2 linked regions of the Alkalilimnicola ehrlichii MLHE-1 genome follow. The protein of the gene in region 1 binds, or shares a complex with, the protein of each later gene. Links are inferred from orthologs where the notes say so. Each region holds a gene or a part of one and is shown in the gene's direction. Other genes may lie near its edges. The genes, in order: rpsG and tig.

What was found.
Region 2: the proteins of rpsG (region 1) and tig are in contact, whole or in part, in a crystal structure (PDB 3GTY), measured with the Thermotoga maritima proteins. The link is inferred for Alkalilimnicola ehrlichii MLHE-1 from one-to-one orthologs. Residues at the interface, in WP_004081843.1 of Thermotoga maritima: Lys34, Lys52, Lys55, Glu59, Arg62, Gln63, Glu66, Asn67, Lys69, Val71, Arg95, Ala109, Lys110, Lys111, Gly112, Arg113, Pro114, Glu117, Glu121, Ile124, Ala125, Tyr127, Asn128, Asn129, Thr130, Gly131, Lys135, Asp139, Arg142, Met143; in WP_004081061.1 of Thermotoga maritima: Glu122, Val124, Val129, Leu130, Tyr133, Glu188, Gly259, Ile262, Tyr263, Glu266, Ser270, Glu273, Gln274, Glu277, Arg308, Gln311, Ile312, Ser315, Tyr316, Glu325, Arg329, Arg336, Leu363, Phe366, Trp367, Arg373, Leu377, Arg381, Leu384, Glu387.

Annotation. Positions count from the first base shown.
Region 1 is NC_008340.1:512,987-520,724, forward strand. The notes cover bases 1-2,700. They hold rpsG (30S ribosomal protein S7), read left to right. Parts: upstream 1-965; coding sequence 966-1,436; downstream 1,437-2,700. Other genes in these bases: rpoC (DNA-directed RNA polymerase subunit beta'), read left to right, coding at 1-406; rpsL (30S ribosomal protein S12), read left to right, coding at 542-916; fusA (elongation factor G), read left to right, coding at 1,461-2,700. Also shown: more of fusA, read left to right, coding at 2,701-3,560; tuf (elongation factor Tu), read left to right, coding at 3,629-4,819; rpsJ (30S ribosomal protein S10), read left to right, coding at 4,824-5,135; rplC (50S ribosomal protein L3), read left to right, coding at 5,210-5,866; rplD (50S ribosomal protein L4), read left to right, coding at 5,866-6,483; rplW (50S ribosomal protein L23), read left to right, coding at 6,480-6,779; rplB (50S ribosomal protein L2), read left to right, coding at 6,828-7,652; rpsS (30S ribosomal protein S19), read left to right, coding at 7,675-7,738.
Region 2 is NC_008340.1:2,592,678-2,600,637, reverse strand. Bases 1,375-4,296 are described here. They hold tig (trigger factor), read left to right. Parts: upstream 1,375-2,120; coding sequence 2,121-3,473; downstream 3,474-4,296. Other genes in these bases: clpP (ATP-dependent Clp endopeptidase proteolytic subunit ClpP), read left to right, coding at 3,480-4,124; MLG_RS11610 (YdcF family protein), read right to left, coding at 1,375-1,884. Outside these bases: MLG_RS11620 (sulfite exporter TauE/SafE family protein), read left to right, coding at 1-52; MLG_RS11615 (GIY-YIG nuclease family protein), read left to right, coding at 86-373; more of MLG_RS11610, read right to left, coding at 1,126-1,374; ATP-dependent Clp protease ATP-binding subunit ClpX, read left to right, coding at 4,327-5,604; lon (endopeptidase La), read left to right, coding at 6,198-7,960. UniProt on the Bacillus subtilis protein: Involved in protein export. Acts as a chaperone by maintaining the newly synthesized protein in an open conformation. Functions as a peptidyl-prolyl cis-trans isomerase.

The DNA of each region.
Region 1 (7,738 bases):
CCTGCGCGGCGAGCAGGTCGACCGGGCCCGCGTCCTTGAGGCCAATGATGCCCTGGAGGCGGCCGACAAGACGCCGGCCACCTTCGAGCCGTTGCTGCTGGGCATCACCAAGGCCTCGCTGGCTACCGAGTCGTTCATCTCCGCAGCCTCGTTCCAGGAGACGACCCGGGTGCTGACCGAGGCCGCCACCCGCGGGGCCCGGGACGATCTGCGCGGGCTCAAGGAGAATGTCATCGTCGGTCGCCTGATCCCGGCGGGGACCGGCTTCGCCTACCACGAGGAGCGTCGGCGGGCACAGGCCGACCCCATCGCGGCGGCGGAATCGGCCATCGGTCTGGGTGGTGGCGAACAACCGGCCACCTCTGAGACCGGGGCTGGGGGCTCCGACCCGTCGGAGGAAGGGTAAAGGCTTGCAGCTTGCGGGCCTGGTGGCCCGCAAGCTGTTGACACGCACCAAGTGTCAGCCTAGAATTGCCGTCCTTCGACAGGCCGGGCCGCCCCCGGCCTGTCGTTTATTCTAATCAGGAAGTGAGCGTTTCCTATGGCGACGATCAATCAGCTGGTCCGTAAAGGGCGTAAGCGCCGTGTGGCCAAGAGCAACGTCCCAGCGCTGGAGGCATCGCCTCAGAAGCGCGGCGTCTGCACCCGGGTCTACACGACCACGCCGAAGAAGCCGAACTCGGCGCTGCGTAAGGTCGCGCGCGTGCGGCTTACCAATAACTATGAGGTGAGCTCCTACATCGGTGGTGAGGGGCACAACCTCCAGGAACACTCCGTTGTTCTGATTCGGGGTGGTCGTGTCAAGGACTTGCCGGGTGTGCGCTACCACGTGGTGCGTGGTGCGGCGGATACCGCCGGGGTCGACAAGCGCCGCCAGGGCCGTTCCAAGTACGGCGCCAAGCGGCCGAAGTCCTGATCGGCCACGCGGTCGGCAGTCCGGTTTTCTCAAGGGTTAGGTAAAGACCATGCCGAGAAGAAGAGAGGTTCCCAAGCGTAAGGTTCTTGCGGATCCGAAGTATGGAAGCGAGTTGTTGACCAAGTTCGTCAACATGGTCATGCGCGACGGCAAGCGCTCCGTCGCCGAGAAGATCATGTACGGCGCGCTGGAGCGCATCGAGAGCAAGGGTCACGAGACGCCGATGGAGGTGCTTGAGACCGCGCTGGAGAATGTGCAGCCGAAGGTCGAGGTGAAATCCCGTCGGGTCGGCGGTGCCACCTATCAGGTGCCGGTTGAGGTGCGTCCCGAGCGTCGGACCACGCTCGCCATGCGCTGGTTGCTCGATGCGGCCCGCAAGCGCGGCGAGACCACCATGGCTCTGCGGCTGGCCGGCGAGATGCTGGATGCCTCCGAGAGTCGTGGCGCGGCCGTCAAGAAGCGCGAGGACACGCACCGCATGGCGGAGGCCAACAAGGCCTTCTCCCATTATCGCTGGTAAGCAACGCCAATCGGGGTATTAGCTGTGGCACGCAAGACACCCATCGAACGGTATCGCAACATCGGCATCATGGCCCACATCGATGCCGGCAAGACGACCGCGACCGAGCGCATCCTGTTCTACACCGGTATCTCCCACAAGATTGGGGAGACCCACGAAGGGGCCGCGGTGATGGACTGGATGTCGCAGGAGCAGGAGCGTGGGATCACCATCACCTCCGCTGCGACGACCGCGTTCTGGCAGGGTATGGACCAGCAATACCCCCAGCATCGCATCAACATCATCGACACCCCCGGTCACGTGGACTTCACCATTGAGGTGGAGCGCTCCCTGCGTGTGCTGGACGGGGCCATTGCCGTGTTCTGCGCGGTGGGTGGTGTCGAGCCGCAGTCCGAGACCGTTTGGCGCCAGGCGACCAAGTACGAAGTGCCGCGTATGGCCTTCGTCAACAAGATGGACCGCGCCGGCGCCAATTTCGGGCGCGTGGTCGAGCAGATCCGCACCCGGCTGAAGGCCACCCCGGTGCCACTGCAGCTTCCCATCGGGGCCGAGGACGAGTTCAAGGGCGTTGTCGACCTGGTCCGGATGAAGGCGATCTACTGGAACGAAGAGGACATGGGGGTCACCTACGAGCAGACCGATGTCCCGGCCGAGCTGGCCGATGAGGCTGCCGAGGCCCGTGAGTTCCTGGTGGAGGCCGCCGCCGAGGCCGACGAAGAGCTCATGGACAAGTACCTCGAAGGGGGTGAGTTGACCGTCGAGGAGATCAACCGGGGCCTGCGGGCGCGAACCCTGGCCAACGAGATCGTCCCGGCCTTCTGCGGCAGCGCCTTCAAGAACAAAGGCGTGCAGGCGCTGCTCGATGGCGTGATCGAATACCTCCCGTCGCCGGTGGATGTCCCCGCCATCGAGGGCGAGCTGGACGATGCCGATGGCACCGTCGCCACCCGGAAGCCGGGCGACGATCAGCCCTTCGCGGCACTGGCCTTTAAGATCGCCACCGACCCCTATGTGGGCACGCTAACCTTCTTCCGGGTCTACTCCGGCGTGGTGCAGACCGGCGACACCGTCTTCAACCCGGTGAAGGGCAAGAAGGAGCGTCTGGGCCGTATCGTGCAGATGCACGCCAACTCCCGTGAGGAGATCAAAGAGGTGCGTGCCGGCGATATCGCCGCCGCCGTCGGCCTGAAGGACGTCACCACCGGTGACACCCTTTGCGACATCAATAACAAGATCACCCTGGAGCGGATGGAGTTCCCCGATCCGGTGATCTCGGTCGCGGTGGAGCCGAAGACCAAGGGCGACCAGGAAAAGATGGGCATGGCCCTGGGCAAGCTGGCCCAGGAGGACCCCTCCTTCCAGGTCCGCACCGACGAGGAGTCCGGCCAGACCATTATCTCCGGCATGGGCGAGCTGCACCTGGACATCATCGTCGACCGCCTGAAGCGGGAGTTCAAGGTCGAGGCCAATGTAGGCGCGCCGCAGGTGGCCTACCGGGAGACCATTCGCAAGACGGTGGAGCAGGAAGGCAAGTTCGTGCGCCAGTCGGGCGGTCGCGGCCAGTACGGCCACGTCCACCTGCGGATCTCACCGCAGGAGCGCAACGCCGGTTACGAGTTCGTCAACTCCATCGTCGGTGGTGTGGTTCCGAAGGAATACATTCCCTCGGTGGATAAAGGTGCCTACGAGGCGCTGGAAAATGGTATCCTTGCCGGCTTCCCTGCGATCGACGTGAAGGTCGAGCTGTACGACGGCTCTTATCACGACGTCGACTCCTCCGAGGCCGCCTTCAAGATCGCCGGCTCCATGGCGATGAAGGAAGGGTTCATGAAGGCCGACCCGGTGCTCCTGGAGCCCATCATGCGGGTCGAGGTGGTCACGCCGGAGGAGTACATGGGCGATGTCATGGGCGATCTCAACCGACGCCGTGGCACCGTTCAGGGCATGGAGGACGGCCCTTCCGGCAAGATCATCCGGGCCCAGGTCCCGCTGAAGGAGATGTTCGGTTACGCCACCGACCTCCGTTCGGCCACCCAGGGCCGCGCCTCCTACGTCATGTTCTTCGACGAGTACCAGGAGGCCCCGGCGAGCATCGCCGACGAGATCATCAAGAAGGCCTCCTGAGGCTGATCGGACTGAGATAGCGGGCGGGCGCACAGGTCGCCCGGGCAGAAAAAGCAACGAGGTGTGTCGTGTCCAAGAGCAAGTTTGAGCGTAAGAAGCCACACGTAAACGTAGGGACCATTGGTCACGTTGACCATGGTAAGACGACGCTGACGGCGGCGATGACGGTGGTGCTGGCGGAAGCGTTTGGGGGTGACGCCCGGGCCTTTGATCAGATTGACAACGCGCCGGAGGAGAAGGCGCGTGGTATCACGATTGCGACGGCGCACGTGGAGTATGAGACGAGTGAGCGTCACTATGCGCACGTGGACTGCCCGGGTCACGCGGATTATGTGAAGAACATGATCACGGGTGCGGCGCAGATGGACGGTGCCATTTTGGTGGTGTCTGCTGCGGACGGTCCGATGCCGCAGACGCGGGAGCACATTTTGCTGGCGCGTCAGGTGGGTGTGCCGTACATCGTGGTTTACCTGAACAAGGCGGACATGGTGGACGACGAGGAGCTTCTGGAGCTGGTGGAGATGGAGGTCCGGGAGCTTCTGAGTGATTACGATTTCCCGGGTGATGACACGCCGGTGATCACGGGTTCGGCGCTGAAGGCGCTGGAGGGTGATGACTCGGAGATTGGCAAGCCGTCGATCATCAAGCTGGCGGAGGCGATGGATGAGTACATTCCGACGCCGGAGCGTCCGGTGGATCAGCCGTTCCTGATGCCGATTGAGGACGTGTTCTCGATTTCGGGTCGGGGCACGGTGGTGACGGGTCGTGTGGAGCGTGGTGTGATCAAGACCGGTGAGGAGGTTGAGATTGTGGGTCTGAAGGAGACCCAGAAGACGACCTGCACGGGTGTTGAGATGTTCCGCAAGATGCTGGACCAGGGTGAGGCCGGTGATAACATCGGTGCGCTGCTGCGTGGCACCAAGCGAGATGAGGTGGAGCGTGGTCAGGTGCTGTGCAAGCCGGGCAGCATCACGCCGCACACGAAGTTTGAGTGTGAGGTGTACGTGCTGAGCAAGGACGAGGGGGGTCGACACACCCCGTTCTTTAACGGTTACCGTCCGCAGTTTTACTTCCGTACCACGGACGTGACCGGTTCCTGCGAGCTGCCCGAGGGTGTGGAGATGGTGATGCCGGGTGACAACGTCAAGATGACGGTGTCGCTGATTGCGCCCATCGCCATGGAAGATGGGCTGCGTTTCGCGGTCCGCGAGGGCGGCCGCACCGTGGGTGCCGGCGTCGTCTCCAAGATCATCGAGTAACATCATGGCGAATCAGAGAATCCGAATTCGACTGAAGGCGTTCGATCACCGTTTGATCGATCAGTCTGCGCGGGAGATCGTAGAGACGGCGAAGCGGACCGGGGCGCATGTCAAGGGCCCGATCCCATTGCCAGTGAAGAAGGAAAAGTTTACGATCCTCATCTCGCCGCACGTCAACAAGGACGCGCGGGACCAGTATGAGATCCGTACCCACAAGCGCCTCATGGATATCATCGACCCCACTGATAAGACGGTCGATGCCCTTATGAAGCTGGATCTCGCCGCTGGCGTAGACGTTCAGATCAAGCTGTACTGAACCCGTCCGTCAAAGCCTATGCCGCCCCGCCGCACCCGCCGGCGGGGGGTACGCTTTGTTGATAGGAGTCAACCATGTCTATCGGAATAGTCGGCCGCAAAGCCGGCATGACGCGCGTCTTCACTGAGGACGGGGCGTCGGTGCCGGTTACGGTTATTGAGGCCTCGCCCAACCGGGTCACGCAGGTGCGCACCCCGGAGCGCGATGGCTACAGCGGCGTGCAGGTGACCGCCGGCAGCCGCCGTCCCAACCGGGTCAGCAAGCCCATGGCAGGGCATTTCGCCGCCGCCGGCGTCGATGCCGGTCGCGGTGTCTGGGAGTTCCGCGTCAGCGACGGTCAGGCCATTGAGCTTGAGGCCGGCAAAGAGCTGACCGTGGAGACCTTCGAGGCCGGTCAGGTGGTGGACATCACCGGCACCAGCAAGGGCAAGGGCTTCGCCGGCACCGTCAAGCGGCACAACTTCCGCACCCAGGACGCGACCCACGGCAACTCCCTGGCGCACCGGGCCCCGGGCTCCATCGGTCAGAACCAGACCCCCGGCCGGGTGTTCAAGGGCAAGAAGATGGCCGGCCAGATGGGTAACAAGCGCAGCACCGTCAAGAATCTCGAGGTGGTGCGCGTGGATGCCGAGCGCCATCTCCTCCTGGTGCGCGGCTCGGTGCCCGGCGCGGTGGGCAGTGATGTCATCGTGCGCCCCGCGCGCAACCAGCGAAAGAAGGGGGATAGCTGATGGAACTTCAGCTCAGGAACGCGCAGGGTCAGACCGACGGCTCGGTGCAGGTGGCGGACGCCGCCTTCGGCGACCGGTTCCGCGAGGCGCTGATCCATCAGGTGGTCGTGGCCTATCTCGCCGGCGCCCGCGCCGGGACCCGCGCCCAGAAGACCCGCGCCGAAGTGCGCGGTGGCGGCGCCAAGCCCTGGCGGCAGAAAGGCACTGGCCGGGCCCGCGCCGGCACTATCCGCAGCCCGATCTGGGTCGGCGGTGGCCGCGCTTTCGCGGCCCGGCCGCAGGACCACGGCCAAAAGGTCAACAAGAAGATGTACCGCGGTGCCCTCCGCTCCATCTTCTCCGAGTTGGCCCGTCAGGAGCGCCTGGTGGTGGTCGAGAGCATCGGCGTCGATGAGCCCAAGACCGCCAAGCTCGCTGCCCAACTGGAGCAGTTGGGCGTTGAGCGGCCGCTGATCGTCGCCGACGAGGTGGATCAGAACCTGTACCTGGCGGCCCGTAACCTGCCGGGCGTGGATGTCCGCGACGTCCCCGGGCTCGACCCGGTGGCCCTGGTGGGTGCCGAGCAGGTGGTCATTACCGTGCAGGCCCTGCGTCAGGTCGAGGAGTGGCTGTCATGAGAATCGAGCGTTTGTACGAGGTCGTGCGCGCGCCGCACATCTCTGAAAAGAGCACCCTGGCAGCCGAGGAGCGCAACGAGGTGGTCTTCAAGGTCGCCGTGGATGCCCGCAAGGCGGAGATCCGCCAGGCCGTCGAGCAGCTGTTCGACGTCAAGGTCCGGGACGTGCGCACCGTCAAGATGAAGGGTAAGCGCAAGCGTTTCGGCCGGCTGGAGGGCAAGCGGCCCGACTGGAAGAAGGCCTACGTCACCCTGGAAGAGGGTAACGAGATCGATTTCCTCGGCGGCGCCGAGTAACGTTCACGGGCAGCGGCAAGGCTGCCCCAGACTGGAACGGGCAGAACAATGGCACTGGTTAAGGCAAAACCGACTTCTCCGGGGCGCCGCTTCGTCGTGACGGTGCGCAATAAGGAGCTCCACGCCGGGGCGCCTTATGAGCCGCTGGTCGAGAAGAAGACTCGCAAGGGCGGTCGCAACAACACCGGGCGGATCACCACGCGGCACCGCGGCGGCGGTCACAAGCAGCGCTACCGGGTGATCGACTTCCGTCGCGACAAGGACGGGGTCCCCGGGCAGGTGGAGCGGCTGGAGTACGATCCCAACCGCAGCGCCAATATTGCATTGGTACTTTATCGGGACGGCGAGAGAAGGTATATTATCGCGCCCCGTGGCGTCTCGGCCGGTACGGAGATCGTTTCCGGGGTCGATGCGCCAATCAAACCGGGCAATGCGCTGCCGCTGCGCAATATCCCGGTGGGCACGCAGGTGCACTGCGTGGAGCTGCGCCCGGGCAAGGGTGCCCAGTTGGCGCGCTCCGCCGGTGCCAACGCCCAGTTGGTTGCGCGGGAAGGGCGCTACGCCACCGTGCGGCTGCGTTCGGGTGAGATGCGCCAGGTGCTGGCCGAGTGCAAGGCCACCGTCGGCGAGGTCGGCAACTCCGAGCACGCGCTGCGCTCGCTCGGCAAGGCCGGCGCCAAGCGGCACAAGGGTATTCGTCCCACCGTTCGTGGTGTTGCCATGAACCCGGTCGACCACCCCCATGGTGGCGGTGAGGGCCGGACCTCCGGCGGCCGCCACCCGGTTTCGCCGTGGGGTGTGCCCACTAAGGGTCACAAGACCCGCAGCAACAAGCGCACCGACAAGTTCATTGTGCGCCGTCGGAAACGCTAAGGATTAACGAGGGTCGTCTACCGTGCCACGTTCAGTCAAAAAGGGTCCGTTCGTTGATGGCCACCTGCTCAGCAAGGTGGAGAAGG
Region 2 (7,960 bases), 2.1 Mb from region 1 along the record:
GTTGGTCGCCGGGGGGTATACGCTGGTGCGGGGCGTGGTGCAGTGGGGATAGGCGGCGAATCACTCAGGGCCAAGGAGGGCTCATATGAACCAACCCTGTGTCTATATCATGACCAATGGCCGGAACGGCACGCTTTATGTCGGCGTCACCAGCAACCTGGTGCAACGTGTCTGGCAGCATAAATCCGGCTTTGTGGATGGGTTTACCCGACGGTACGGCCTGCATCGGCTGGTGTGGTATGAAGTCCATGAAACCATGACATCGGCCATCGGCCGGGAGAAGCAGTTGAAGTCGGGAAACCGGAATCGGAAGGTGGGGTTGATAGAGTCAATGAATCCGGGGTGGCGGGATTTGTATCACGACATCATTTAAGGCGTGGCGGTCCTGGGCGGCGTATGGATCGCCGCGTCGCTTCGCTCCTCGCGATGACGAGGGGAGGGGCGGCCCTCGCGATGACGGGGGAAGCCCCGCCGTCGCTGCGAGCGGGGACCCACCCCCACCGTCACTGCGAGGAGGCGAAGCCGACGTCGCAGTCTACCGCCCTGGATCGCCACGGGCCTTCGGCCCTCGCGATGACGGGGGGAGGGGCGCTCCTCGCGATGACGGGCGGTGGTGTACCCCCACTGTCACTGCGAGGAGGCGAAGCCGACGTGGCAGTCTACCGCCCTGGATCGCCACGGGCCTTCGGCCCTCGCGATGACGGGGGGAGGGGCGCTCCTCGCGATGACGGGCGGTGGTGTACCCCCACTGTCACTGCGAGGAGGCGAAGCCGACGTGGCAGTCTACCCCTCTGGATCGCCACGGGCCTTCGGCCCTCGCGATGACGGGGGGAGGGGCGCTCCTCGCGATGACGGGCGGTGGTGTACCCCCACTGTCACTGCGAGGAGGCGAAGCCGACGTGGCAGTCTACCCCTCTGGATCGCCACGGGCCTTCGGCCCTCGCGATGACGGAGAGGAGGTGGCGGCCCTGGCGATGACGGGGAGGAGGTGGCGGCCCTGGCGATGACGGGGAGGAGGTGGCGGCCCTCGCGATAACCGGGGGGTGGTGCCTCCACTGTCACTGCGAGCCCCCGAAGGGGGCGCGGCAGTCCATGCGGCGTGTGGATCGTCGAGGGGCTTTGTTGTCAGTGGTCCAGCCCCGCGGCCAGGAGGCCCATGTATTCGTAGAGGGCCCGTTCGCTCTTGCGCAGGTGGGTGGCGCTGGGGATCCAGTAGCCGGGGGTGGCGGGGCGGACGTGGCCGGCCTTGTGGCGAGTGGGGGCCGGGATGGGGTTGAGGCCGGCGCGGTGGAAGTGCGCCTGGGCGCGGTGGATGTGAGAGGCGGAGGTGACCAGCAACACGGTGGCCCCCTCGCCTAGGACCTCGCGGGTGGCATAGGCCTCCTGGGCGGTGTCGCGGGGCTCGGTGAGGGGGAGGAGGCGGTCGTCCGCAACGCCCAGGGCGATGGCCGCGCGGCGGAAGCCCTCGGCGATCGGGGCCTGGTCGGGGCGGGCGCCGCCGGAGACGATCAGGGGGAGCGCCGGGCGCTGGCGGTGCAGGCGGATGCCTTCGTTCAGTCGCACCAGGCCGCTGTCGTTGAGCTGCGCGGTGACCGGCAGGGCCAGGTGGGGGGAGTAACCCGAGCCGAGCACCACGATGGCCTGCGCCTCCGGGTGGTCGCGGGCGTCATGCACCGGCGGGTGGCGCTGCTCCAGGGGGGCGAGCAGCCGGTCGGCCACCGGTGCCCAGGCCAGCACCACCACCAACGCCGGCGCTGCGGCCAGAAGCGTCAGGCCCAGCCGCTGCCGGCCCAACCCGACGGCCAGCAGGCCGGCCAACAGCAGCACCGCCGCCAGCGGCAGCGGCATGGCCAGCAGGCCGATGAGCGTCTTCAGCGTTCCCATGCGTCTCCCTCGTCGTAAAGCGGGTGGTTTTTCCCGCGGCGTTGCTGGCGCTATACTACCCGGCTACCAAGATTCAAGCGCGAAAGTGGCGGAATTGGTAGACGCGCCAGGTTTAGGTCCTGGTGGGGGCGACCCCGTGGGAGTTCGAGTCTCCCCTTTCGCACCACACATCAAGTTCAAAGACACGGCGGTGGCCGCCCGGCGGCGCCGCGAACAGGACGGTTAAGGGGTTTTCAATGCAAGTTTCAGTGGAGACGACCGAGGGGCTGGGTCGCCGCATGACCGTGCAGGTGCCCGCAGAGCAGGTCGAGGAGAAGGTGGATCAGCGCCTGCGGTCGCTTCGCGGCAACGTTCGCATGGACGGCTTCCGCCCGGGCAAGGTGCCGCTCAAGGTGGTGCGCAAGCGCTACGGGCCCCAGGTGCGCGGCGAGGTGCTGAGCGAGCTGGTCCAGAGCACCTACAGTGAGGCGCTGCGTGAGAAGGAGCTGCGCCCGGCCGGTAACCCCGAGATCGAGCCCAAGCAGACCGAGGAGGGCAAGGACCTGGAGTACCAGGCCACCTTCGAGGTGCTGCCCAGCTTCGAGGTCACCGGCCTGGACCAGATCAAGGTCGAGCGCCCGCAGGTGGAGATCACCGACGCCGACGTGGATGAGGTGCTCGAGCGCCTGCGCAAGCAGCAGGCCGAGTACAACGAGGTGGACCGCGCCTCCCAGGAGGGGGACCGGGTGGTCATCGACTTCAAGGGCACCGTGGACGGTGAGGAGTTCTCCGGCAACGAGGGCAACGACGTGCCCGTGGTGCTGGGTGCCGGGCAGATGCCGCCGGCCTTCGAGGAGGGGCTCACCGGCGTCAAGGCCGGCGACGAGACCACCATCGAGCACACCTTCCCGGAGGAGTTCCCCGACAGCGAGGTGGCCGGCAAGGCCGGGCAGTTCGCGGTCACGGTTAAGACGGTGGAGGCCCCGGAGTACCCGGAGATCGACGATGCCTTCGCCGAGAAGGTGGGCGTCAAGGAGGGCGGGGTCGAGAAGCTGCGCGAGGCGATCAAGACCAATCTGGAGCGCGAGCGCGACCAGACCGTTGCCAGCCGGGTCAAGCATCAGGTGATGGACCAGCTTCTCGATATCACCGATATCGAACTGCCGAAGGTGCTGGTGGATGCCGAGATCGACCAGCTGCGCCAGCAGGAGCAGTCCCGCCAGCAGCAGTCCGGCCAGGAGGAGCCCGACGACCTGCCGGCCGCCCTGTTCGAGGAGAACGCCCGCCGCCGGGTGGCCCTGGGCCTGATTGTCAACGAGTTGGTGCGCAGCAACGACATCAAGCTCGACCGCGATCGGGTCATGCAGTCGCTGCAGGAGATGGCGGCCGGCTACGAGCAGCCCGAAGAGGTGCTGCGCTACTACGCCCAGAATCGTCAGCTGATGGAGGGCGTGGAGGTGGCCGTGCTGGAGGACCAGGTGGTCGACTACGTGGTCCAGCAGGCGCAGGTCGAGGACAAGCCCATGTCACTGCAGGAGCTGATGAGCCCGCAGCAGCCCGAGGCCGAGTCGGCCGAGGGCGAGTCCAAGCAAGACGAGACGAAGGAGTAAGCCCGTATGAGCGATGAGCGCCGCGAGGGCCTGGCCCCGGAGATCGAGGCCACCGGCCTGGTGCCGATGGTGGTGGAGCAGTCCGCCCGGGGTGAGCGGGCGTACGATATTTACTCCCGCCTGCTGAAAGAACGGGTGATCTTCCTGGTCGGGCCGGTGGAGGACCACATGGCCAACCTGATCGTCGCCCAGCTCCTGTTCCTGGAGTCGGAGAACCCCGATAAGGACATCCACATCTACATCAACAGCCCGGGGGGCGCAGTGACGGCGGGGCTGGCCATCTACGACACCATGCAGTTCATCAAGCCGGATGTCTCGACGGTGTGTATTGGTCAGGCCGCCAGCATGGGCGCGCTGCTGCTCACCGGCGGGACCAAGGGCAAGCGCTACGCGCTGCCCAACTCGCGGATGATGATTCACCAGCCGCTGGGCGGTTTCCAGGGCCAGGCCACCGACGTGGATATCCACGCCCGGGAGATCCTCGACATGCGGGACCGGCTGAATCGCATCATGGCCCACCACACCGGTCAGGACATGGAGACCATCGCGCGGGACACCGACCGCGACAACTTCATGAGCCCGGACACGGCCTGTGAGTACGGCCTGGTGGACGCGGTGCTGGCCGACCGCAAGGCGCTGGATCAGGCCTGAGCGCGCCGGGTGCCCCGGGGGACGGCCCCGGGGCACGACGACCTCCCACCCTTCCGTTGCACCCCCTTACGCAATCCTCCATATTGCCTGTAGGTGCGCTCATGCGGCGCTCACCAACGCGCCGTGGTTGACTTGCGTGCTACTTTGAAAACAGGCATCGTTAATTGCAAGTAAGTCCAATTTCGCGAGGCGAGGTCAGGTCATGACCGACAAAGACAACGGCAGAGACGACGGCGGCAAGCTCCTTTACTGTTCTTTCTGCGGGAAGAGCCAGCACGAGGTCCGCAAGCTGATCGCCGGGCCCTCGGTGTTTGTGTGTGACGAGTGCGTCGAGCTCTGCAACGACATTATCCGCGAGGAGCTGCAGGAGCAGTCCAGCTCCGCGGGGGCGGGCCTGCCGCGGCCTCACGAGATCAACCAGGTGCTGGATGAGTTCGTGGTGGGGCAGGAGCACGCCAAGAAGGTGCTCTCGGTGGCCGTCTACAACCACTACAAACGCCTCGAGGCGGGCAGCCGCAAGGACGAGGTGGAGCTGTCCAAGAGCAATATCCTGCTCATCGGCCCCACCGGCTCGGGCAAGACGCTGCTGGCCGAGACGCTGGCGCGCATGCTCAACGTGCCCTTCACCATTGCCGACGCCACCACCCTGACCGAGGCGGGGTACGTCGGTGAGGACGTGGAGAACATCATCCAGAAGCTGCTGCAAAAGTGCGATTACGATGTGGAGAAGGCCCAGCAGGGCATCGTCTACATCGACGAGATCGACAAGGTCTCGCGCAAGGCGGACAACCCCTCCATCACCCGCGACGTCTCGGGCGAGGGGGTGCAGCAGGCGCTGCTCAAGCTGATCGAGGGCACCACGGCCTCGGTGCCGCCCCAGGGCGGCCGCAAGCACCCGCAGCAGGAGTTCCTGCAGGTGGACACCGGCGGCATCCTGTTCATCTGCGGCGGCGCCTTCGCCGGCCTGGACAAGGTCATCCAGGACCGTTCCGAGAAGGGCGGTATCGGCTTCTCCGCCGAGATCAAGTCCAAGGACGAGAAGCGCTCGGTGGGTGAGACCCTGCAGGACGTGGAGCCCGAGGATCTGGTCAAGTACGGCCTGATCCCGGAGTTTGTCGGCCGCCTGCCGGTGGTCGCCACCCTGGAGGAGCTGGACGAGCAGGCCCTGGTGGAGATCCTCTCCGCGCCCAAGAACGCCCTGGTCAAGCAGTACCAGAAGCTGTTCGAGATGGAGGGTGTGGAGCTGGAGTTCCGCGAGGACGCCCTGCGCGCCGTGGCCCGCAAGGCCATGGACCGCAAGACCGGTGCCCGCGGCCTGCGCACCATCCTCGAGCACGTGCTGCTGGACACCATGTACGATCTGCCCTCCATGGAGAACGTTGAAAAGGTGGTGGTGGACGACGCCGTGATCCGCGGCGAGACGCGGCCCTACATCATCTACGGCAATCAGGAGCAGTCGCGGGCGGCTTCCTCCGACTGACCGGTGGGGGCAGACGCCGGCATCGCGGGGCACCACCCCCGTCATCGCGAGGGCCGAAGGCCCGTGGCGATCCAGAGGGGTAGACTGCCACGTCGGCTTCGCCTCCTCGCAGTGACGGTGGGGGCCCATCACCCCGTCATCGCGCGGGCCGGAGGGTTTCTCCCCGTCATCGCGAGGAGCGAAGCGACGCGGCGATCCACACCCCGGCATGGACTGCCACGCCCCTTCGGGGCTCGCAGTGACGGGGGCAGGGGGCACCACCCCCGTCATCGCGAGGGCCGACGGCCCGTGGCGATCCAGAGGGGTAGACTGCCACGTCGCTTCGCTCCTCGCAGTGACGGTTGGGGGCCACTCCTCGCAGTGACGGTTGGGGGCCACTCCTCGCAGTGACGGTGGGGGCCCACCACCCCGTCATCGCGCGGGCCGGAGGGTTTCTCCCCGTCATCGCGAGGAGCGCAGCGACGCGGCGATCCACCCGCCCCCCAGCACCACCCGGGCCTTGAAAACCGCCAACGCCGCCCCCACGTCTCACGCATGACAGGCCGGCGCCAATGGTGCCCCGGCAGGACCGCTTTCCCAATTGAGGTAACCCTATGGCCGAGAACGAACCGACCGCCAACGTGCGCACCCCCGGCATGACCGAGGCGCCGGTGCTGCCGCTGCGCGACGTGGTGGTCTACCCCCACATGGTCATCCCTCTGTTCGTGGGGCGTGAAAAGTCGATCGCCGCGCTGGATGCGGCCATGGAGGAGGACAAGCGGATCTTCCTGGTGGCCCAGAAGAGCGCCGAGGTGGACGAGCCGGCCACGAAAGATCTTTACGCCTACGGCACCATGGCCTCCATCCTGCAGATGCTCAAACTGCCGGATGGGACCGTGAAGGTGTTGGTGGAGGGCGTGGAGCGCGCGCGCCTGGTCGATCTGGTCGAGCGCGACCAGTACTTTGCCGCCCAGGTGGTGGTGGTGGCCGAGGAGGAGGCCCCCACCGACCGCGAGATGGAAGTGCTCATGCGCTCGGCGATGAATCACTTCGACCAGTACGTCAAGCTCAACAAGAAGGTGCCGCCGGAGATCCTCTCCTCGCTGCAGAACATCGAGGAGCCCGGCCGGCTGGCCGACACCATCGCCGCCCACATGGCGCTGAAGGTCGAGGAGAAGCAGCACGTGCTCGAGATCGAGGACGTGCGCGAGCGGCTCGAGCACCTGATGTCGCTGATTGAGGCGGAGTTGGACATCCTCCAGATCGAAAAGCGCATCCGTGGGCGCGTCAAGCAGCAGATGGAGAAGAGCCAGCGCGAGTACTACCTGAACGAACAGATGAAGGCCATCCAGAAGGAGCTGGGTGAGCTGGAGGACGTGCCCAACGAGACCGAGGACCTCGAGCGCAAGATCGAGGAATCGGGCATGCCCAAGGAGGCCGCCGAGAAGGCCAAGGCCGAGCTGAACAAGCTGAAGATGATGTCGCCCATGTCCGCCGAGGCGACGGTGGTGCGCAACTACCTGGACTGGCTGGTGGACGTGCCCTGGAAGAAGCGCAGCCGGGTCCGCAAGGATCTCAAACACGCCGAAGAGGTGCTGGATGCCGATCACTACGGCCTGGAGAAGGTCAAGGAGCGGATCCTGGAGTACCTCGCCGTACAGCAGCGGGTGCGCAAGGTGAAGGGGCCGATCCTCTGCCTGGTCGGCCCGCCCGGCGTGGGCAAGACCTCGCTGGGGCAGTCCATCGCCCGGGCGACCAACCGGAAGTTCACCCGCATGTCGCTGGGCGGCGTCCGTGACGAGGCGGAGATCCGGGGCCACCGGCGGACCTACATCGGCTCGCTGCCGGGCAAGATCGTCCAGAACCTGGCCAAGGTGGGGACCCGCAACCCGCTGTTCCTGCTCGACGAGATCGACAAGATGGCCATGGATTTCCGTGGCGACCCGGCCTCGGCGCTACTCGAGGTCCTGGACCCGGAGCAGAACAGCACCTTCGCCGATCACTACCTGGAGGTGGAGTTCGACCTCTCTGACGTGATGTTCGTGGCCACTGCCAACACCATGAACATCCCGGCGCCGCTGCTCGACCGCATGGAGGTCATCCGGCTACCGGGGTACACGGAGGACGAGAAGATCAACATCGCCGAGCGCTACCTGCTGGCCAAGCAGATGAAGGCCAACGGCATCCGCAAGTCGGAACTGGAAGTCAAGCAGACCGCCATCCGCGACATCATCCGTTACTACACCCGCGAGGCGGGGGTGCGGAACCTGGAGCGGGAGCTGGCCAAGATCTGCCGCAAGGTGGTTAAGGACCTGGTCAGCCCGGACAGCAAGACCAGCCGGGACGCCGACGGCAAGGTGGTGGTCTCTGCCCGCAA